DNA from 2 places in the Janthinobacterium sp. Ant5-2-1 genome. Region 2 is predicted to be linked to the other one. Evidence: predicted binding sites of a transcription regulator. Region 2 holds the regulator's gene; the other holds the start of a gene.

Region 1 (9,422 bases), on a different contig from region 2:
AGGTCGAGAATCGCCAAAGGCGCCGGCTTGCCGATGGCGTTCAGCAACGCGCTGATGTTCTGGCTGACGTCGTGGTCGCGCGTGCCTTCGAAAAACTGCTCGGCGCTGGCGTCGTAATGGGCCAGGGTGCGCCCGGTGATGGCGTGGATGGGGTCTTGCTGATCTTGCGGTGGGGTCGGATTCATGGCGGTCCTGTCGATATGTTCCGCCATTTTACGGTGCCGGCGCGCTGCGTGCCGGCACCGTCACCATTTGCTACCAGACGCGCACGCGCTGTTCCGGCGCCAGGTACAGCTGCTGCCCCGGCTTGACGTCGAAGGCCGGGTACCAGGCGTCGAGGTTGCGCACGGTGGCGGCGCGGTATTGCGCCGGCGCGTGGCCATCCGTGAGGATTTGCTGGCGCGCCGCCGCTTCGCGCGCCTTGCTGCGCCAGCTGACGCCGTAACCGGTGAAGAAATCGCGGTCCACACCCGCCTGCGCCGGCTTGCCCTGCTGCGACAGGGTGAACGCGTCATGCGCGGCCGCCACGCCGGCCAGGTCGGCCAGGTTTTCGCTCAGGGTCAGCTGGCCATTCACGGCCAGGTCGGGGAACGGCTTGTAGGCCGCGAACTGCGCCACCAGTTGCTTCGAGGCAGCCTGGAAATGCGCCAGGTCCGCTGGCGTCCACCAGTCGCGCAACTTGCCCTGGGCGTCGAACTGCGCGCCCTGGTCGTCGAAACTGTGGCTGATCTCGTGGCCGATGGTGGCGCCGATGCCGCCATAGTTGGCCGCGTCGGATGCCTGCGGGTCGAAGAACGGCGGCTGCAGGATGGCGGCCGGGAAATTCAGCGCATTTTGCAGCGGCAGGTTGACGGCATTGACCAGCTGCGCCGGCATGGCCCAGGCCTTGCGGTCGGGAGACTGGCCCAGCTTGGCCAGTTCCTGCTGGTAATGGAATTGCTCCGCCCGCTGCACATTGCCCAGCGCATCGCCGCGCACGACGCGCAAGCCCGCATAATTTTCCCAGCGTTCCGGATAGCCGACGCCCACGTACAAGGTCTTGAGTTTTTCCTGCGCCTGCGCCTTGGTGGCGGGCGCCATCCAGTCCAGCTTGTCGATGCGGCGCGAGAAGGCGGCGACGATATTCGTCACCATGTCTTGCACGCGGGCTTTCGACTCAGCCGGGAAATAGCGGTCCACGTACAGCTTGCCGACGGCGTCGCTCAGGGCCGCATTCGTCGCGGCCAGCGCGCGCTTGCTGCGCGGCGACTGCTGCGGCGTGCCGCTCAGGGCGCTGCCATAGAAGGCAAAACGCTGGTCGGCGGCCGCCTTCGGCAAGGTGGTGCTGAAATGGTTGATCGCGTGGAAAGCCAGGAAATCCTTCCACGTGGCCAACGGCACGCTACCCACCAGTGCGGCGCTGCCCGTCATGGCCGTCGGGTGCCAGACGATGAAATCCGTCTGCTTGCCCAGGCCAGCCGCCTGGAAGAAGGCTTTCCAGTCCAGCCCAGGCGCCTTGCTGGCGAAGTCGGCGGCGCGCCACGCGTTATTGCCCTTGGCGACATCGGCTGAATCCTCGCGGCTGGCGTGGCTGGCGGCAATTTGCTGCTCCAGCGCAAACACGCGCGCGGCGCGGGCCGGCGCATCGCTGTAGCCGGCCTGCTTGAGCATGGCGGCGATATGCGCCTGGTAGCCCGCACGCAAGCCCTGCATGCGGGCGCTGTCGCTCTGGTAGAAGGCGCGGTCGGGCAAGCCCAGTCCGCCCTGCAGCAGATAAGCCACATTGCGCGTGGTGTCGTTCAAGTCTTGCGCCACCCACAGGCCGAACAGGTTTTCCGTATAAAAATTGGTGGCGTTGAGCGGATCGACATCGGCGCGCAGGCTCTCGCCCAGCGCGCGGGCCAGTCCTGCCTGGTCGCGTATGCCATCGATCTTCTTCAACAGCGGCTTGATCGGCGCCCAGCCTTTCGCTTCGATAGCCGATTCATCCATCCAGGAACGGTAAAAATCGCTGACCTGGCGCGCCGAGGCATCGGCCTGCGGCGCCGCCGCCAGGCCTTCGACGAGAGCAATGATGCGCTCGTTGGTGGCGTTGGCGAGACTGGCGAACGAACCCCAGCTGCTGCGGTCGGCGGGAATTTCCGTGTTGCGCAGCCAGTCGCCATTCACGTAATCATAGAAATCGTCGCCGGGCAAGACCGCCGTGGGCGCCGCCATCGCGGCGGCGGGACTGGCGGCCGCCTCCTGTCCATGCGCGTGGACGGCGCCCCCGGCCAGCGCGATGCCGGACAGGGCCAGCACCATGGCGCGCTTGCGCCAGGGACCGTGGAAAGAGGAAGCGGCAGCAGTTGCAACGCGCATGGTGATCCTTTCAGGCAAAGTAACGACAGTAGTGTGCAAAATCATAACGCGTTTTGAGGCGCCGCAACACACTCCCCTGTCACCACGACGCCAGCAGGCATGCGGCTTGACGGGCGATTCCGGCAGCAGCCGAGCAATCATCTAAATTATTTTCACTTTTTTTTCAAAAATACCCTCAAGTTCCCCTAGAACCTGCCGTTAATCTGGACAAGCGGTAATCCATTCACTAGTTACGGGTGTGCTCATGACCTCCAACGACGTTCTTTCGATGTATGAAAATATTGCAGGAATGACCAACAAAATGGTCGTGGCCGCACGTTCGAGCGACTGGGATGGCTTGGATACCCTGGAAAACCAGTGTGCCAGCGCCGCCAGCGCGACCATGACAGGCAAGGTGCCTGCCCTGGCCGGCGCCTCGCGCCTGCGCAAGATCGACTTGCTCAAGCAAATCCTGGCCAACGACCGCGAAATCCGCGCCATCACGGAACCGTGGATGACGCAACTGCCGAACGCCATGCAGGGTTCGCGCGCCCGCATGTAAGAAAGCTTGCAGCACCGGAAACGACAAAAGCACCCGCGGGTGCTTTTTTTACGTCTGCCGCCATGCCTGGAAGCAAGGAGGCGGGAATGTGGAAGGCGAGCCCCAGGTATCTCCTGGCGTCGCCTCGCTGCCGGTTGCATCCGGCGTTCGCGAGCACATCGTCGGCATCGCGAACCGCTTCCAGACCCAGGCGTTTATGCAACGCTACACCTGGTTTGCCGCGCCACACTATCGTTGGTGACTGCGCCAGGCTGGGGCTGTTTTGTCGCAGAGCAAGTCCACTGAATTAATCATATCACCATCTTTAAGAAATAGGCAACGCGATTGGCCAGCGTTTCCATGTATTTTTTCAATATCTTTTTTTATATCAAATTGTAGTGCAGCCTTGCAGCACAATTATCGCGAGAACGGCTCCGGCTCCGGTTCGCTCGCTCCCTCTTCCACCGCCTCCGTCAGTACGGGCACATCCTTTTTCTTGCGGCCGAATGGCTTGCGCAGCAAGACCCAGTATTTCGACGGCGCGCCAGGCCCCGTCGCCTGCTTGCGTTTGCGCACGATATACACGATGACCGCCGTCAACAGCAGGAAGAGCAAGGTGCCGATACCGAGCCACAGCAGGCCGTTCCCGCCCGCCTTCTTGTCCTTGTCAGCGGCTGGCGCCGCGTGCAATGGCTTGGGCTTGGCATGGGGCGTCTGCGCCTCGGCGGGCGCGGCGACTGGCGCAGCGGCAACGGTGGCGGGCAGCGCCAGCGCCTTTTGCAAGGCGCCGAGCTTGCCTTCCAATTCTCCGAGCTTTGCATTCAGGGCCGTGTTTTTCTCATCCAGCGCCATGCACGCTTGCGCCTGCTCCATATCGGCTTGCGGCGCGCAAGCGGCCACGGGCGCCGTGGCGCGGCGCGGCGGACGCAACACGGGAGCCATCTGAGTGGGCGCGGCGGGCGGCGACACGAACACACGCGGCGGGCGCACGAGGCCCTCGGCGCGCGCGCGGGCCGCCAGTGCGGCGGCGTCGGGCGACGGCGCCAAGGGGGCAGGACGCGGCAACGGCAACGACGTTGGCATGGCCGCCGTAACGGCAGGCCGGACTGGCGCACTGACGGGGGCGGCGGCGGGCGGCGCCGGTGTCAGCCACAAGGTAGCCAGGCGCACGACGGCGCCATTGCCATTGCCATTGCCCAACAATAAGTACAAATGCACGTGACCCGCCTGGATCGCTTGCCGCGTAGCCACACGCACATACTGGCGTCCACCGCGTTCCAGCGGACTGATCGTCAAGGTTTGCAAGGCCTGGTCCATGCCAATGCCGCCGCCCCGGTACACATCGGGCGAAGCCAGGCGCACGGCCACGCCCTTGGCTTCCTCGGGCGCCAGGGCCGTCAGTTCGATTTCGGCCAGCAGGGGCTGGCCCACATGCGACAGCACCGCCATCTCGCCCAGCTCGGCCGCCATCACAGGCGGCAAGGCCAGGCTGGCGGCGGCGCACGCGATCAGGGACCAACGGGGAAGAATGCTGCTCTGCATGGACTGATCGCTTTGATAACAGGATAAATAATGGGGACTCGCCTGTCTTTAACGGCAGGAAATCGCAAAAATATAGATGGGCCATGGCAAAAATGATGCAATACAGCATCATCCTGTGTCTTTTTGACGCCTGGAGTACACTCGATCCACCTCTATCGATGAAAGGGATGTCATGAGTAGCAGAATCGAACGCGACAGTTTCGGCCCGATCGACGTACCCGCCGACCGGCTGTGGGGAGCGCAAACGCAGCGCTCGCTCGAGCACTTCCATATTTCCACGGAAAAAATGCCGCCCGAACTGATCGCCGCCCTGGCCACCGTCAAGCGCGCGGCCGCCCACGTCAACCTGGACCTGGGCCTATTGGATGGCAAGAAAGCCGTGGCCATCACGCAGGCAGCCGACGAAGTACTGGCCGGCAAGCACGACGCAGAATTCCCGCTGGCCGTCTGGCAGACGGGCTCTGGCACGCAAAGCAATATGAACATGAACGAAGTGCTGGCCAACCGCGGCTCCGAGCTGATCGGCGGCCTGCGCGGCGCCGAGCGCCTGCTGCACCCGAACGACGACGTCAACCTGGGCCAGTCCTCGAACGACATCTTTCCCACCGCAATCCACGTGGCGGCCGCCCTGGCCGTCGCCAACACGGTCTTGCCGCCGCTGCGCCAGCTGCGCGCCACCCTGGACGCGAAGGCCACGGAATTTGCCGACATCGTCAAGATCGGCCGCACCCATTTGCAGGATGCGACGCCGCTGACCCTGGGCCAGGAGTTTTCCGGCTACGTGGCGCAGCTGGATTTTGCCGAGCACATCATCACGGCATCGTTGCCGCCGCTGCTGCAGCTGGCCGCCGGCGGCACGGCCGTCGGCACGGGCTTGAATGCCCACGTGGAATTTGCCGGCCGCATCGCACAAGAACTGGCGCGTCTGACGGGCCAGCCGTTCGAAACGGCCAGCAACAAGTTTGCCGCGCTGGCCGCCCACGACGCCCTCGTTGCCGCCCATGGCGCGCTGAAAACCCTGGCCACGGCCCTGATGAAAATCGCCAACGACGTGCGCTGGATGGCGTCCGGCCCCCGCTCCGGCCTCGGCGAAATCACCATCCCCGAAAACGAGCCGGGCAGCTCCATCATGCCGGGCAAGGTCAACCCCACCCAGTGCGAAGCGCTGACCATGCTGTGCTGCCAGGTGTTCGGCAACGACGTGGCCATCACGGTGGGCGGCGCCTCGGGCAATTTCGAGCTGAATGTCTTCAAGCCATTGATTGCGCACAACTTCCTGCAAAGCGCGCGCCTGCTGGGCGACGGCATGCGCAGTTTCGACGAGCATTGCGCCCACGGCATCGCACCGAACCGTGAGCGCATCGCCGAACTGATGGAGCGTTCCCTGATGCTGGTCACGGCGCTGGCGCCGCACATCGGCTACGACAAGGCGGCGCAAATCGCCAAGCAGGCCCAGCATGAAGGCACGACCTTGAAGGAAGCGGCGCTGGCACTGGGCTTTGTAACGGAAGAGCAATTCAGCGCGTGGATCGTGCCCCTGGAGATGACGCGCCCCAACAAAAGCTGACTTCCACCCTGCATTGCTGGCGGCTTCAGGTAAACTAGGAGTTAGTTGAGGTCGTCATCAAGTGTTGAAAACACATCATTGCAATAAGGGATACAATGCAAAAAGTAAGCTTTGATTTAACATCCGAGTTCGTCGAGCTGAACCAGCTGTTGAAGCTGGTCGGCCTGTGCGACAGCGGTGGCGCAGGCAAGGTCATGGTCGATAGCGGCGTGGTGAAGGTCGATGGCAAGAAGGAATTGCGCAAGACCGCCAAGATCCGCGCCGGCCAGGTCGTCAGCGTGGGCGATATCCGTATCACGGTCGTCGCTCCAGTGTGACCCCGGCATGGGGCGCGAAAGCAGCCCCATGCCAGCCAGGTGCCTGGATCAAGCTGCAACACGTCGTTATTGCCAGATGAATATCGATTGCAGAAGGGAAGCGCCATGGACCATCCCGAACAAGGTACGCGCAGCCAGGAACGCCTGATTGGCGACTTGCGCCAGGTAATAGAAAACGCGGAAGAATTGCTGCGTAACACAGACAAATACACCAGCAGCCTGTACCAGAGCGCGCGCGCCCGGCTGGAACTGGCCCTCGTCGCGGCCACGGCCGAGCTGGCCCGCTTTGAAGAAGAGCAAGTGACGCGCATGATGGACGCCACCCTGGCCGCGAATGCCCTGTACCGCGATCAGACGGGCGAAGCGCGCCTGCTGCGGGCTTTCGAATAGACAGTCACGCCGTCAACACCGCATGCGCCAGCCACTGGCGCAAGTGTGCGGCCAGGTCGAACGCCGGGTCCAGTTCGAACGCCGCATCGAGCGCGGCGCCAAATGTCTCATCTTGCTGTAAAGCCAGCAAGGCTGCATGCGCAGCCGCATCCAGTATCAGCACCTGCGCTTTCCAGCGCGGCCGGCATACGAGCGCATAGCTGGCCACCTGCATATCCTGCGGAAACATTCCCTGCCCTTCACCATCCTGATGCGCCTGCCACAGGGCCGCCACTTGCCAGTTGAAGGCCAGCAAAACGCAAGCGGGATGCAAGGTAAAACAGCGCGCTTCCAGTTGATCAGGATGCAGGGCGGCCAGCGACTCGGGCGCCAGACCCTGCGCATCGGCCGCGTAATGGGCCAGGTGCACGGCCCATTCCAGGCGCGCCATGTCCGGCAGATAGGGCAACTGCGCCACGGGCGGGAATACAGCGAGAAAATCGGCGAAACGCTCGCCAAACTGATTCAAATCGGCGCTATCGGATGGCATCCGCCGGCCATACGCGCGCACCAGGCCGCCAAAGAATGCCTCGCCCACCAGCGCCAGCACGACGGGGTAGGCGTGGCCCAGGGTACGGCGCCACGTGGCGCCCAAATTGCCGCGGTATAGTGAAAAACGCTGCGGTATTGATTCTCCCGCGAACGATGGCAGGGGCGCCATAGCATCGAGCAAGGCCGTGGCAAACGCTTGCTGGCCGGCCGCCAGCGCGTCAAGCGACACGGGCGATGGCGGCGGCAGCGCCGCTCCCTGCCAGGGTGCCTGCGGTGCATGACGCGCCAGCATGGCCTGCGCCTTGTCCGCCTCGCCCAGCAAGATATCGGGCGGCGGCAAGTCCGTATCCCATTCGACCAAAGTGGGCACGGCGCCAAAGCGCCGCAAGGCGGCCGCATATAACTCCCAGACGGGCTCGGCAACGGTAGCGCCATGGTGGTCGATCACGGCGTGCGGCGTCAGCAAGTGGCCGCCCAGGTGCAGCTCGCCCACGCTGCCCGGCGCGATGGACTGCATGGCAAGCATGGCGTCCTCGCCGTGGTTGCACTGGTTCACATACAGGTTGTTGATATCGAGCAGCAGCCCACAGCCGCTGCGGCGCGCCAGCTCCGCCAGGAATTGCGCCTCGCTCATGGCATCGTCGGCAAAACGCAGGTAAGTGGAGACATTCTCCAGCAAGATCGGTCTTTTCAGCACATCCTGCACCCGCCCCACTCTTGCGCACAGCAAGTCCAGGGCGGCGCCATTCAAGGCCAGCGGCAAGAGATCGTTGAGTTGCCGCTGCGCCACAGCGCCCCAGCTCAGGTGTTCCGACACGAGGGCCGGCTCGATGCGCTCGACCACGGCACGCACGCGCCGCAGGTGCGCTTCCGAAAAACCGTGCGCGGAGCCCAGGCCCAGGCCTACGCCATGCAGGCTGATCGGGTAATCCTCGCGCAGGGTCTGCAGCACGTGCCAGTCCCAGCCAGACGGCTGCAGATAATTTTCAGTGTGCACTTCCAGCCAGCCGACCTTGGGGCGGCGCGCCAGAAAGTCGCGGTAATGCGCGGCGCGCAGGCCGACGCCGGCAAGCGCCTGGATGGGCGGCGGCATGGGCAGGCGGCGGACGCTTAGGGCTGGGTGGCCGGTTTGGCAGCCTTGCCGGCCTTGATGGGTTTGACGGAGCCGCCCGCCTGTTCGCACGTGCCCTTGGCAACGTAGGTCCATTCCGTGGGCAGGTTGTCCGCCTCGGCCTGGCCAGCGCAGGAATGCGCGCCATCGGACGAGGCGCAATCGTTCTGCCCCGCCTTGGCCACGCCATAGCATTTTTCCTTGTCGCCGGGAGCGGGGCCATCATGCGCGGCCGCGTTGATGGCGGTGCCGGCACAGATGCCCGCGAGGGCGGCGGCGATGAGAGCTTGACGTTTGTTCATGGGATTCCTTTTGCTTGGGTCAAAGTAATCGTAAATCACGGCACGCCTCTGGCTGCACGATGGGCAACCCGAAGTGATGGACGCCATTTTACTGAATCGGCCGTGCCATGGCGAATCATGTTCAATCAGTCAATTTTACAGAGCCGGGAAGAACAGCGGAAAGGCAAACAAAAACGCCCACTCGCCACCGTCGATGACGGTGGTGTGGGCGTAGCTGGAGCGAGCGCCAGGCTGGCGCTGCGGACCGCGCTCAGGCAGTCGTATTAATGCGGTTACCGAGGTGGGCAGGCAGGCTCGGTGCCGACTGTACTGGCGGCAACGCTGCCAGCAAGGCAGTGGCAGTCGAGCTTTGGATATCCTGGGCTTTTTTCAGGACAGTCAAGCCGACGGCTTGCCGCGTGCCTGTCTCCGCCATCGTGGTTGACAGTTGAGCAATGCTTCCGACGTCCATACGTTTCTCCAATGAGGTTCTACCCTTGTTAACGGATGCCGCCGGCAAACCTTTAGCTTATTTTTCCAGCTTATTTTCCAACTGCAGCAGCAACCATGCCAGCACGTGCTCGCGCGCATTCAAGTCCAGCCATTGCACGCCCTCGCGCAGGTCAGCCGGCGCCGGACTGTCGGAAGCGACGGCGATCACATGCGGGTCATGCGGATACAGGGGCGCCTGCCCCACTTCCGGGCGGAACACTTCCAGCTTGGGGATGGGGTCCGTCTTGAATCCCTCCACCAGGGTCAGGTCTGCCGGCCCCATGCGGGCCAATTGCTGCGCCAGGCTCGGCTCGGGCGCGCCACGCAGCTC
Region 2 (12,628 bases):
AGGAAACATAGTACGGCGCCCACCAGCAAGACCATCGCCGGATCAGACCGTACTTTTACCCCTTAATCGGCGCTTCGAACGGGGCCGCGCGCACTATCATGGCAGTATTCCAGAGGCCTATCACCATGAAAACACCGCTTGCTTTCCTCTTTGCTCTTGCCGCCCTGCCACTGCTGGCGCAGGCGCAAAACGCCGGCCGGCAAACGCCGGAAGCGCTGCGCAACAGCGTGGAACAATTCCTGCAAGTGCAAAGCAATGGCTTGCCCGGCAAGGTGACGATCACCGTCGGCGCCGTCGATCCGCGCCTGAACCTGGCCGCCTGCCCCGCGCCGCAAGCGTTCATGGCGCCGGGCGCGCGCGCCTGGGGCAAGACCACCGTGGGCGTGCGCTGCACGGCGCCCAGCAACTGGACTATTTATCTGCAGGCGAACGTGGCCGTCGTGGGCGACTACGTGGCCAGCGCCGTGCCGCTGGCGCAAGGACAAGCCATCGATGCCAGCCAGCTGGTGACGATGCAGGGCGACCTGGCCGCATTGCCGGCAGGCATCGCCACCGACATGGCCCAGGTCGTGGGCGCCAGCACGAATATTTCCTTGCCACCCGGCACGCCGATGCGCCTCGACACCCTGCGCCGCAAGCCGGTGGTGATGCAGGGCCAGCTGGTGCGTGTCGTTTCCAGTGGCAACGGTTTCCAAGTGGCATCAGAAGGACGCGCCATCGGCAGCGCCGGCGATGGCCAGACGGTACAGGTACGCACGCAGAGCGGCCAGCAGATCAGCGGCGTGGCGCGCGCGGGCGGCTTGGTGGAGGTCGCCTTTTAAACACGGATGGACAGCGATATTGTGGCCTGGCGCACTAAAGTTTCGGGAGAAGGTGCCGATAATGACACATATCCCGGAGTTTTTTGACTTCGACCAGACGAGGATCACGCTGTGAAAATTACCGATAACACCATTAAAAGCAATCCCGGCCTGCCGGTGGCGCCCGCGAGTACCTCCGGCGCCCGGAATGCCGAGAAAGCCCAGGCAACACCGACAACGTCGGACAATGTACGCCTGTCGCCGCAAGGACAGGCATTAGCGGCCAGTGCAACTGCCGGCAGCGGCGCCGTGTTCGACACGAAAAAAGTCGAACGCATCAAGCTGGCGATCGCCGACGGCCAGTTCCAGGTCAACTCAGAAAAAGTGGCGGACGGTCTCCTCGACACAGTCAAGGACTTGCTGCACTCACGAAATAGATAGGTTTCCTCATGCAATCAGTGACTCCGTTTTCCAGCCTGCGCGACGAGCAACAGCTCATGACCACATTGCTGGCATTGATGAAAGAAGAACAGCGGCATCTGGTTGCGGCTGACATCGATGCAATCACGGAGATCACGGCGCGCAAGACGGCGCTCGTCGGACAATTGAGCCAGCTGGCGGCGCAACGCCACCAGGCGCTGGCGGCAGCCGGCTTCACGGCAGCCGAAGCGGGCATGGAAGACTGGCTGGTCAGCGCCAGCGAAGCGGAAGCGGCGCCCCTGTGGAAAGCCCTGCTCGAGACGACGCGCGAAGCGAAGGAACAGAACCGGTTGAACAGCCTGCTGGTCAACAAGCACATGCTGCACACGCAAGGCGCCCTGAACGCCATGCGCCCTACTGCCCAAAGCGGCAATTTCTACGGCCCCAGCGGCCAACCGACGACGAACACGGCCAGCCGGCGCGTCGTGATCGGCTAAGTTTTCCCTCGGCGTTCACTACTCCAGACCAGGAAACAGCAGCGACAAGCACAGCAATAAGCCATTGCTGCACGCATGCGCCGTGGCCGCCGCTATATAGGCGGGCGCCACGCCCATGCTGCGCGCCGTCAGGTAGCTGGCCGCGAAGAAGCCGCCTGCAATAAAAGTCATGCTGGCGTGCAAAATGCCGGAGCCACCCATGACATGCAACAGGGAAAACAGTGCCGCGCTGGCCAGCAGGCTGTATCCGGTACGCACCCTGTAGCGGCGCAACACTTCAAGGGGCAGCCACTGCCCGATGATCGTCTCGAACAGCGGCGCCCAGACGACGACCGTCCAGAATATCGTCGCCATGCCGGCGCCCTTCAGGGATGCCGAAGCGGAGCCGCCCAGTTGCTCCTGCGAAAACAGTGCCAGCGCTGCCAGCAGCATCAATATGCAAACGAGACAATTCACGGCGCCTGCGCACAAGCCCAGGCACATGGCGCCCCGCATGGGGCGCGCTGCCATGCGCGCCCGCAGCGCAGCCAGGTTGACCGGCAGTTGCGGCATTGGCCAGTTCAGCGCTTTCAACATCCGTGTGTTGCTCCTCATGCGTATATTGCCCGCACGGGCAAATGTACGGCCATCATAGCCCGGCGCGGCAGTCACAAACTACGCCAATTGTTGCAAGCCATGCACAGGCACGGGCGCGGCAGCCATTCCCTCAAGAACGCCGCACCCGGAAACAACAGCGGCATCCCTTCCAAGCCGCACCTTTGAGCGCGCTCAAACTTGAGGCAGATGATAACTATATGCTAATCCCTAGCGTACGCCGCACATCTCCAGGTGGGACTTTCCTCACCGACACGAACATCGTTTCCGCAGGCATAGCTAATCCATTTCACGCGTCCAGCCTGCGCTTTTGCGCTGCGCCATGACGCACGCCACTTCAATCGCAAGTACACAGGAGCATGATATGAACTCTCTCTCAGTAACCAAGGCTGGCGCGGCGCTGCTGCTCGGCTGCACCCTGCTGGCGCCAGCCGCGCAGGCCGAGACGCAAGCCGTGTTCTACAACCATCTCGTCTCGACCGCCGTGGTGGCCACGCCGCTGCTGGCGCAAGACACCTTGTTCGTCGACACCTTCACGACGGAGCGCGGCTCGCTGCTGCAAACGACCACGTTTACGGTCGGCGCCGGCGTGCAGTCGTTCACGGGCAACGCGGCCTGGCTGGTCACGGGCGCCAACGAATTCGGTCCCCGCCTGACTGGCGTCAACATTGACTTGTTCGACTCCAGCAATAACCTGGTGCAATCGGATACCTTTACCGGCGTGCTGGGCGCGTTTGCCCATTCCACATTCAACGGTTTGCTGGGACCTGGCACCTACACCCTGGTGGCAAGCGGCACCGGCGTGCGTGATTCCGTGCTGGACATTTCCATCACCACGGCCGTGCCCGAACCGGAAACCTATGCCATGCTGCTGGCGGGAATGGGCCTGATCGGCTATAGCATACGGCGCCGCAAGACGACTGCCTGAGCGGCATCCGGGCGCCTGCAAGTACTGCCGTCGCTGGCATACATGGGGCCGGCGCGGCGGCTCCATGCACGGGCCAGCCTATGCAGGGCGGGCCTGCGCACTCAACCGTGCGCGGGCCGGCCCGTATGCTGGCGAAATTTCGCGGCGATGCCATTCGCCTTGATGAGGGCGGCGGCCTGCTGCTCGGGCGTCAATTCGTTTTGCAGCCAATGCCAGTATTCATCCTGGTAAGGGTTTGTCGTCCCTGGCGTGAGGATATCGCTGTACACCATGCGCAGGGCCAGCAGGTAGCCATACGCTTGCGGCGCGTCTTTCTGCACCACGTCGCCATCGCGCAGATACGCCATCATCAGGGTCGACACGCTGGTCAGTTCCGCCTCGTCCGCCTGCGCCGTCAGCTGGGCGATGGCTTGCCGCTTCCAGGCCTGCACCAGCGGATCGTCGGGACGGTTGCGCAGCGCGCTGCGGTCGCCGAACGGGCCTTCCGACAGGAACAGGGTGGCCGCGCCCGGCACGCCGCCCTGCGCGGCGGTGGCCAGATAGCCGAGGCGGTCCTCGCGCTGGCGCTGCGTCAGGCCTGCGCACAGCTGCTGCTGGGCGGTTTTTTCTTCCGCCGTCATCTCGCGCCCCAGCTCGAATTCCAGCCCCGGCAAGCGGCTTTCGCGCTGGAAGACGATGCAGTCGTCGATCAGGTTGTAGGCCGCATACGCGTCGTCCGGCTTGCCGCTGGCCACCAGGCGCGCAAGCTGCTGGGCCAGGGTCACGGGAACGGGTGCGGCATCGGCGGCGGGGGTGGCGTCGATATTCAAATACGACGCCAGGCTGCGTCCCGGCGGCGCGCTGGCGACAGCGGTGGCGGCAGTGTCCGGCGCGCCGCCATCGGGCGCGGGCCAGTACACGAGCGCCAGCACTGCCGCGATGGCAGCGGCGATGGCGATGCCGGTCAGTTTGCTATTCATGATGAGGTGGCGCATAAAGGAAATGCACGTTACCACAGGCGCACGGAACAGTGCCGCACGTACGCACCCCGCCTAGCCGCCAGCCTTTTTCGGCTGGTGGCCCAGTTTCACCAGCGCGGCCAGGATGGTGTCGACATGGTCGCCCTGCACTTCGATCACGCCATCCTTGACGGTGCCGCCCGAGCCGCACTGCGTGCGCAACTGCTTGCCCAGCAGGGCCAGCGCGATGGCGTCCAGCGCCAAGCCCTTCACGACGGTGACGCTCTTGCCGCCGCGGCCCTTGGTCTGACGCGAGACGCGCACCACGCCGTCGCCCGCAGGCGCCGCCTTGGCTTGCGCCTTGCACGCGCATTGCGCCAGCGGCTGGCGGCAGGCGGGACACATGCGGCCCGTTTCGGTGGAATAGACGAGACCGCCCTGGGAGCTGCTTTTCATGAGGAAGAGATAATAAGAGAGAAGGCCGCGATTGTACCAAGCGGCGGCGTTCAGTTGGCCGGTGTCGGCGCCACGGGCGCCGTCGGCACTTCCGTCACCGTTTCCGGGATGCCAGAGAGAATCGTCACGGCGACCCGGCGGTTGCGCGCGCGCCCTTCCGCCGTTTCATTGGGCGCCACGGGGATGTTGTCAGCGTGGCCGACGGCCGTCAGGCGCGACGCCTTGACGCCGCTGGCGATGAACAGGCGCACCACGGCGCTGGCGCGCGCGGCCGACAATTCCCAGTTCGAGGCAAAGTTCGAATTGCTGATCGGCTGCACGTCCGTATGCCCTTCCACCTGCACGTCGTGCGTATCGTCCTTGAGCAGCACGGCGACGGCGCGCAGGGCCTGGTCCGACTCCGCCGTCAGGCGCGCCGCGCCGGGGTCGAACAGCACGCTGGCATTGATTTCCACGCTCACGCCGCGGCTCGTCTGCGTGACCCGCACCTTGCCTTCCTTGACCAACGGCGCCAGGGTGGAGGTGAGGTCCTGCGCCAGGCGCGTCATGTGTTCACGCTCGCGGCGGATTGCTTCCGTGCGGCGTTTCAGGGCGGGATTCGGCAGCGGGATCGCTTGCGGCGCTTCCATGATGATGGGCGGCGCGCCCTTTTCCAGGCTGAAGGCCTGGCCGATGGCGTTCTGGAAGACGCGGTACTTGCCTTCGTTGACTTGCGAAATCGCGTACATCACAACAAAGAAGGCGAACAGCAGGGTGATGAAGTCGGCGTACGAGATCAGCCAGCGGTCCTGGTTGTCCGGTTCCTCGTCATACTTCCTGCGCGCGCGCCGCATCATGGTCAGTGCTCGTGCAGCAGGCTCGACACGCGCTCTTCGATGATGCGCGTATGGTCGCCCGTGGCGATGTCGTACAGCACGGCGGCCGTGATTTCGTACTGCAGCACGCGGCGCGAGACGATGGCCTTGAGTTTATTCGCCACCGGCAGGAACAGCAAGTTGGCCAGGCCCACGCCGTAGATGGTCGAGACAAACGCCACGGCGATGCCGCTGCCTAATTTACTTGGGTCGGTGAGGTTTTCCATCACGTGGATCAGGCCCAGCACGGCGCCCAGGATGCCGATGGTGGGCGAATAGCCGGCCGCCGACTCCCATACCTTGACGGCCTGGCGCTCGGCCATTTCGTAGGCGGAGATTTCCACGTCGAGCAGCTGGCGCAGCTTGTCCGGCGCGATGCCGTCGACGATCATGCGCAAGCCCTTGGCATTGAAGCGGTCGGCCGTGTTTTCCATCAGGCGCTCGAGCGCCAGCGGGCCGTCGCGGCGTGCCGTCAGGCTCCACTGGCCAATGTCGCGCGCCAGCGCGGCGCGCGTATCGGCTGGCGGCAGGAAGACCCAGCGCAGCATTTCCAGGCCGCGCACGAAAGTGCGCAGCCGCGTTTGCAGCAGCACGGCGCCGAAAGTGCCGATGATGACGATGGCAAAGGCGGCCGGCTGCAGCAGGGAGGCCATCTTGCCGCCTTCCAGTGCCTGGCCGACCAAGAGGCCTGCCAGCGCCAGCGCCAGCCCGATTACGCTGGACCAGTCCACGCCTGCTCCCTCAAAGTTGCGCGCAGGCGCGCGACGGCCTGGGTATGCAGCTGCGAGACGCGCGATTCGGATACGCCCATCACCGCGCCGATCTCCTTCAGGTTCAGCTCTTCTTCGTAATACAGGCCCATGAGTATTTTCTCGCGTGGTGGCAGCGCGTCGATGGCATCGATCACGGATTGCCGGAAATCGGTATCGAGCAGGGAACGCAAGGGGTCGCTGTCCTCGTCCACGCAGTGGCGGTCGAGGAAGCTGTCATTGCCGTCCGGGTCATGAAAGTCTTCGTAGTACACGAGCTGGTGGCCGCCGCCGTCGCCCAGCATTTCCTGGTAGTCGGCCAGCGACATCTTGAGCAGCTTCGCCACTTCCGACTCCGTCGGCGGATGGCCGAGGCGCTGCTGCAAGGTGCTCATCGCCTCTTCGATCTTGCGCATGTTCTGGCGCATGCTGCGCGGCAGCCAGTCGCTGGTGCGCAATTCGTCGAGCATGGCGCCGCGGATGCGCAGCACGGCATACGTCTCGAACTGCGCGCCATGCGTCTCTTCATAGCGGCTGATGGCATCGAGCAGGCCGATCATGCCGGCCTGGATCAGGTCATCGACCTCGACCGAAGGCGGCAATTTCGCCTTCATATGGTGCGCCAGACGCTTTACCAGCGGAATGTGCTCCGTCAGCAAATAGTCCTTGTTCGATTTCCCTTTGACCGTGTACATAGGCTGCTTATTGTTTTCTCATCTTATCTGGTGCTACGGTTGGCTTCAGGCGCTGAACTGGTGGGCGCTCCCCGTCTGGTACAAGGTGCCGCCAAGCACCGGCGCCGCCGAACGGGCCAGCCGCTCGGCCAGTCCGCGAAACGCCACCGAGGCGCCGGCCAGCGGAAACGCATCGACCACGCTGCGGCCCAGCCGCGCCGCGCGGTGCAGATACTCATCGGCAGGCACCGACCCCATCGACGTCAGCTTCACGGCCAGGTAGCGGCTCGCCGCCTGTGCCATATTATCGTATACCACTTTTGCTTCGGATTCGGAAGCGCCGGTGACGAGAATGCCGAACGGACGGCGTCCCAGTTCCTGGCTCAGGCGCTTGATCAGGCAGTACGCCGCCTTGATCGAAGTGGCGCTGGTCGACACTTGCACGACGATATCGGACGAGGCCATCAAGGGCACGGGGAAGCAGGCGCCCTCTTCTGCCACGACGCCGTCGACCAGCACGATGCCGCTCTGGCGCGCCAGCACGTCAAAGGTCTTGCCCAGGCGGCGCAGTTCGTCCTCGCCCGCATAGTCCATGCTGTCCATCAAATGGTTGCGCGCGCCCAGGCTGGCCACGCCGAAGCCTTGCGGCACTTGGTGGATGACCTGGTTCAAGCCGCACTGCTGGCGCGCCACGTCGCGCAGGCTGGCGCCGTGCGCCAGTCCCAGTCGCGCAGCCACGCCATCGCTGCCGCCGCTGGCGTCGAGCAGCAGCACGTCATTGCCGCCGTAGACGAGCGAGGCGCCCAGGTTGACCAGCATGGCGCCCTTGTCGTCCTGCGGCGTGGCCGAGAGGAACGTCATGACGCGCGGCTGCGGGCCGGCCAGCATGCGGCGCAAGCCTTCGGCCTGGTCGAAATCGAAATTAGCCAAGATGCACCCCGCGCGCTTCATTGTTGCGGGCGGCTGCCTGCGCCATCAGCAACGGCAGTTCGGCATCGGAAAACTGCGTGGCCGCCGAGTCGCGCTTGAGCTTGAAGGCGCGGTCGATCAGGTAGCCGCGGTCGGCCAGGTACAGGTCTTCCGGCACGCGCTGGCCGTTCGACACGTAGAACAGGTTCAGTTTCTGGCGGATCACCACGTCGAGCACGTTGCCGATCGAGGCCGCTTCATCGAGCTTGGTCATGATGCAGCCGGCCAGGCCGCTGCCCTGATAGGCGCGCACCACTTCGTTGAGGGTTTCCTGGGTCGCCGTGGAGTTCAGGCACAGCAAACGCTTCACGTCGGCGCCGGCGCCCGACAGCATGGCCACCTGTTCCGTCACCATCTGGTCGCGCTGGCTGACACCCACCGTATCGATCAGCACCGTGTGCTTGTTCTTCAATTCTTTCAGGGCGATGCGCAAATCCGCTTCATCCTTCACGGAATGCACCATCACGCCGAGGATCTTGCCGTAAATGCGCAGCTGTTCATGCGCGCCGATACGATAGGCGTCCGTGGTGATCAGGGCCAGCTTTTCCGGGCCGTGGCGCATCACGCAGCGGGCCGCCAGCTTGGCCGTGCTGGTGGTCTTGCCGACGCCGGTCGGGCCGACCAGGGCGAACACGCCGCCCTGCTCGATCATGGCATCTTCATTGGCGACCGTGTTCAGGTTGCGGCTCAGGACAGTCTTGATCCAGCGCATGCTTTGCGCGCCGTCCAGGCCGGCGGGCAGCTTGTCGATCAGGTAGCGCGCCAGGCTGGCGGAAAAGCCGGCGGCCAGCATTTCGCGCAGCACGACGGCTTTTTGCGGCTCGCGCTGCTGCGTCGAACCCCACGAGATTTCCGCCAGCTGGGTTTCCATCATGCCGCGCATGGCGCGGATTTCATTCATCATGCCGCTCATCTCGGCGGCGGCGTTCTCTTTGACGTGCGCCAGCGCGCTGGCCATCATCTGCTGCATGCGGGCCATGTCCACTGGCTCGGAGGCAGCCTGGCGCGGCGCGGCAGGACGTGGCGCGGCCGGGCGCTGGGCCGGGGCGGCCGGACGCTGCGGCGTGGCGAACTGGGTCTGCAACTGGGGCCGGGGCTGGGCCATTTCGGACGCGGCCGGCGGCGAAGCGAGCGAAGCGGCATCGTCATTGGCCAGCGCGAGGATTTCCACCACGCCGTCGGCCTGGCGGTTCGACAGGATCACGGCATCGGGGCCCAGCGCTTCGCGCACCTTGCGCAGCGCATCGCGCGACGAGGCGCCCGTAAATTTCTTCACATTCATGACCGGCCTCCCAAGGCGGGGGTGGCGCAATATTGGCTGAACTGTGTGACCATCATCGACTCCTGTTGCTTGAGTGCTGTCTTCCACATGGACACAGATCACTCGGACAGTTTCCATTATTAGCGATGCTTGCAGGAAACGATCGAAGGAACAGGACGGGAAAGTACCCGTTATTCAGTTTGCCGGGAGGAAATTGATGCTTTTTTGACCAAAAGCAACTGCTGGGGTCAGACCCCCTCGCACGTTGGCGATGACCTTCGTGTTGGCGGTGTTGAGGGTCTGACCCCGGCATTAACCATGTCAACTACTGCGCGCCCACCAGTGCCGTGACGCGGATCGTCTTGGTTTCCGGCACTTCCGCATGCGACAGCACCTTGAGTTGCGGCAAGGCGCGGCGCAGGAAGCGCGACAACAGGGCGCGCAGCGGCGCCGGTACCAGCAGCACCGGCGTCAGGCCCAGCGCTTCCTGCTGCTGCGCAGCCAGGCCTGCCTGGTGCGCGATGGTGTCGGCCAGGCCAGGCTCGATGCCGGCGCCGTCGCCGCCATTGCCCATCGCCTGCATCAGCAAACGTTCGAGGCGGCTGTCGAGGGTCATCACGGACAGTTCGGCCGCGCCGGGGAACAGTTGCTGCACGATGGCGCGGCCCAGGGCCACGCGCACCAGCGCCGTCAGCTCGTTCGGGTCTTGCGTGTTGACCGTGTGCTCGGCCAGGGTTTCGATGATGGTGCGCATGTCGCGGATGTGCACGCCCTCGGCCAGCAGGTTCTGCAGCACTTTTTGCAGGGTCGACAGCGACAGCATCTTCGGCACCAGGTCTTCCACCAGGCGCGGCGCATCCTTGCCCAGGTGGTCGAGCAGCGACTGCACTTCCGCGCGGCCCAGCAGCTCCGACGCATGCGAAGTGATCAGGTGATTCAAGTGCGTGGCCACCACGGTGCCCGCATCGACGACCGTATAGCCCATCGATTGCGCCTGGTCGCGCAAGCTGGCGTCGATCCACGTGGCGGGCAAGCCGAAGGCGGGGTCGTTCGTGGCCAGGCCCGGCAAGGTGCCGCTGGCCATGCCGGGATTAATCGCCAGGAACTGGCCGTTGAACGCTTCGCCCACGCCCACTTCCACGCCCTTCAAGGTGATGCGGTAGGCAGACGGCTTGAGTTCCAGGTTGTCGCGGATATGCACGGGCGGCGCCAGGAAACCCACTTCCTGGGCGAACTTCTTGCGGATGCCCTTGATACGCTTGAGCAATTCGCCGCCTTGCGTCTTGTCGACCAGGGGGATCAAGCGGTAGCCCACTTCAAGGCCCAGGGTATCGACGGGCATGATGTCTTGCCAGCTGGCTTCTTCCTGCTCGGGCGCCACGGTTGCTTGCGGCGCTTCGGCCGGCTTTTCGGCCGCCTCTTTTTCCTGCGTGCGTTTCTTGCTGATCAAATAGGCGGAACCGGCCAGCAGTGAGGCCAGCAGGATGAAGACCATGTTCGGCATGCCGGGAATCAGGCCCATGCCGCCGATGATGCCGGCGGTAATGTAGAGCACTTGCGGTTTCGCAAACAATTGACCCACCAGCTGGGTGCCGATGTCCTGTTCGCTGGCCACGCGCGAGACGACGATACCGGCCGCCGTGGAAATGATCAGCGAAGGAATCTGCGCCACCAGGCCGTCACCGATGGCCAGCAAGGTGTAGTTCTTCAGGGCGTCGGCAAAGCCCATGTCGTGCTGCAACAAACCCACCAGCAAGCCGCCGACGATATTGATGACGGTGACCATGATGCCGGCGATGGCGTCGCCGCGCACGTATTTGCTGGCACCGTCCATGGCGCCATAGAATTCCGCTTCCTGCGCCACTTCCGTGCGGCGGCGGCGCGCTTCGTCTTCGCCGATCAGGCCGGCGTTCAGGTCGGCATCGATGGCCATCTGTTTACCAGGCATGGCGTCCAGCGCGAAGCGGGCGCCCACCTCGGCGATACGGCCCGCACCCTTCGTCACGACGGTAAAGTTGATGATCGTCAAAATAATGAAGACCACGATACCGACCGTGTAATTGCCGCCAATCAGGAAGTGACCGAACGCTTCAATCACTTTACCTGCCGCATCGGCGCCCGTATGGCCTTCCGTCAGCACCACGCGCGTGGACGCCACGTTCAGCGACAGGCGCAGCATGGTCGACACGAGCAGGATGGTCGGGAACGCCATGAAGTCGAGCGGCTTGACCGTGTACAGCGCCGTCAGCAGCACGATGATCGATAGCGCGATATTGAAGCTGAAGAAGATGTCGAGGATGAAAGCGGGCAGCGGCAGTACCATCATCGCCAGCAGCATGATGATGATGATCGGCGCGGCGATACCCTTGCTGGCGTTGCCTTTCAATCCGCTGAGCCAGGCTGGCATGGTCAGGCCGTTCATGGTGTGCTTCCTTTATTCTTGTCTGCCGCGTCTGCCGCGGGTTTGGTCTGCGATGCGGGGTCGAGCGGGTCGAGCTCCGGCGGCACGTCGAGTTTTTTCGGCTTGTCCGGGCGCTGGCCTTGGCCGCTGCCATAGCTGCGCAGCTGGAACACATAGGCCAGCACTTCGGCCACGGCGCCATACAGCGCCTCGGGAATCTCGTCGCCGATGTCCGTATGTTTGTACAGCGCGCGCGCCAGGGCCGGCGCTTCCAAGATGGCGACCTTGTGTTCACCGGCCAGTTCGCGGATCTTCGCCGCCACCTCGTCGATGCCCTTGGCCACCACCTGCGGCGCGCCGCGCGAATTCTCGCCATACTTCAAGGCCACGGCGTAGTGGGTAGGATTGGTCACCACCACGTCGGCCGTCGGCACGTCGGCCATCATGCGGCGGCGCGACATTTCATGCTGCATCTGGCGAATCTTCGCCTTGATCTGCGGATTGCCGTCCGACTCCTTCGACTCTTGCTTGACTTCCTGCAGGGTCATTTTCATCTTGTTGGCGTAGTGCCACATCTGGTACGGACCGTCGATGGCGGCGATCAGGCCCAGCGCGCCGACGATCAGCAAAAAGGCCGTGATCAGCAGGCTGATCAAATGGGCCGAACCGGCGCGCAGCGATTCCACCGACAGGCCCAGCACGGCGTCCTTTTGATGCTGCATCACCATCCAGGCGACGACGCCGACGACGAGGGTCTTGGCGATGGCCTTGAGCAGCTCCACCAGCGCATTCTTCGAAAACATATTGCCCAGGCCGCGAATCGGGTTGAGCTTGCCAAAATTGGGGGTAAACGCCTTGGAACTGAACAGCCAACCGCCCACCAGCACGGGCGAAGCCAGGGCGACGAGCATGATGGCCGCGGCGTACGGCAAACAGGTCAGCAAGACCGAGCCGACGTCGTAGCCGATGCGCAGCATCATCGCATCGGGATTGAGGATTTGCTCCCGGTCCAGGGTCAGCCCGGAAACCATGACGGCCGTCAGCCGCCGCACGATGGCGTCGCCGGCAAACCACAGGCAGCAGCCGG

The links. The regulator FliA, encoded in region 2, starts transcription of late flagellar genes. The targets are predictions, from matches to a motif close to CTAAAGTTTNNNNNNNNNNNGCCGNTA.
Region 1: ASN89_RS25215 (flagellar protein FliT) is a predicted target of FliA. The motif match lies at 2,515-2,541, and genes of this name have one in related genera.

What each region holds. Positions count from the first base shown of each region.
Region 1 is NZ_LNCE01000111.1:419-9,840, reverse strand. It holds gene ASN89_RS25225 (class I SAM-dependent methyltransferase) at 1-185, opposite strand, end outside; gene ASN89_RS25220 (M13 family metallopeptidase) at 256-2,340, opposite strand; gene ASN89_RS25215 (flagellar protein FliT) at 2,630-2,881, shown strand; gene ASN89_RS29110 (hypothetical protein) at 2,970-3,122, shown strand; gene ASN89_RS25210 (FimV family protein) at 3,278-4,402, opposite strand; gene fumC (class II fumarate hydratase) at 4,575-5,969, shown strand; gene ASN89_RS25200 (RNA-binding S4 domain-containing protein) at 6,065-6,286, shown strand; gene ASN89_RS25195 (hypothetical protein) at 6,392-6,676, shown strand; gene ASN89_RS25190 (DUF692 family multinuclear iron-containing protein) at 6,681-8,300, opposite strand; gene ASN89_RS25185 (DUF2282 domain-containing protein) at 8,318-8,620, opposite strand; gene ASN89_RS25180 (YjfB family protein) at 8,871-9,071, opposite strand; gene mobB (molybdopterin-guanine dinucleotide biosynthesis protein B) at 9,129-9,422, opposite strand, start outside.
Region 2 is NZ_LNCE01000024.1:33,541-46,168, reverse strand. It holds gene flgA (flagellar basal body P-ring formation chaperone FlgA) at 126-821, shown strand; gene flgM (flagellar biosynthesis anti-sigma factor FlgM) at 933-1,241, shown strand; gene ASN89_RS08760 (flagella synthesis protein FlgN) at 1,250-1,717, shown strand; gene ASN89_RS08755 (CPBP family glutamic-type intramembrane protease) at 1,736-2,269, opposite strand; gene ASN89_RS08750 (FxDxF family PEP-CTERM protein) at 2,676-3,239, shown strand; gene ASN89_RS08745 (hypothetical protein) at 3,341-4,198, opposite strand; gene ASN89_RS08740 (translation initiation factor Sui1) at 4,271-4,633, opposite strand; gene motD (flagellar motor protein MotD) at 4,684-5,466, opposite strand; gene ASN89_RS08730 (flagellar motor protein) at 5,472-6,218, opposite strand; gene ASN89_RS08725 (RNA polymerase sigma factor FliA) at 6,200-6,931, opposite strand; gene ASN89_RS08720 (MinD/ParA family protein) at 6,977-7,840, opposite strand; gene flhF (flagellar biosynthesis protein FlhF) at 7,833-9,161, opposite strand; gene flhA (flagellar biosynthesis protein FlhA) at 9,466-11,562, opposite strand; gene flhB (flagellar biosynthesis protein FlhB) at 11,559-12,628, opposite strand, start outside.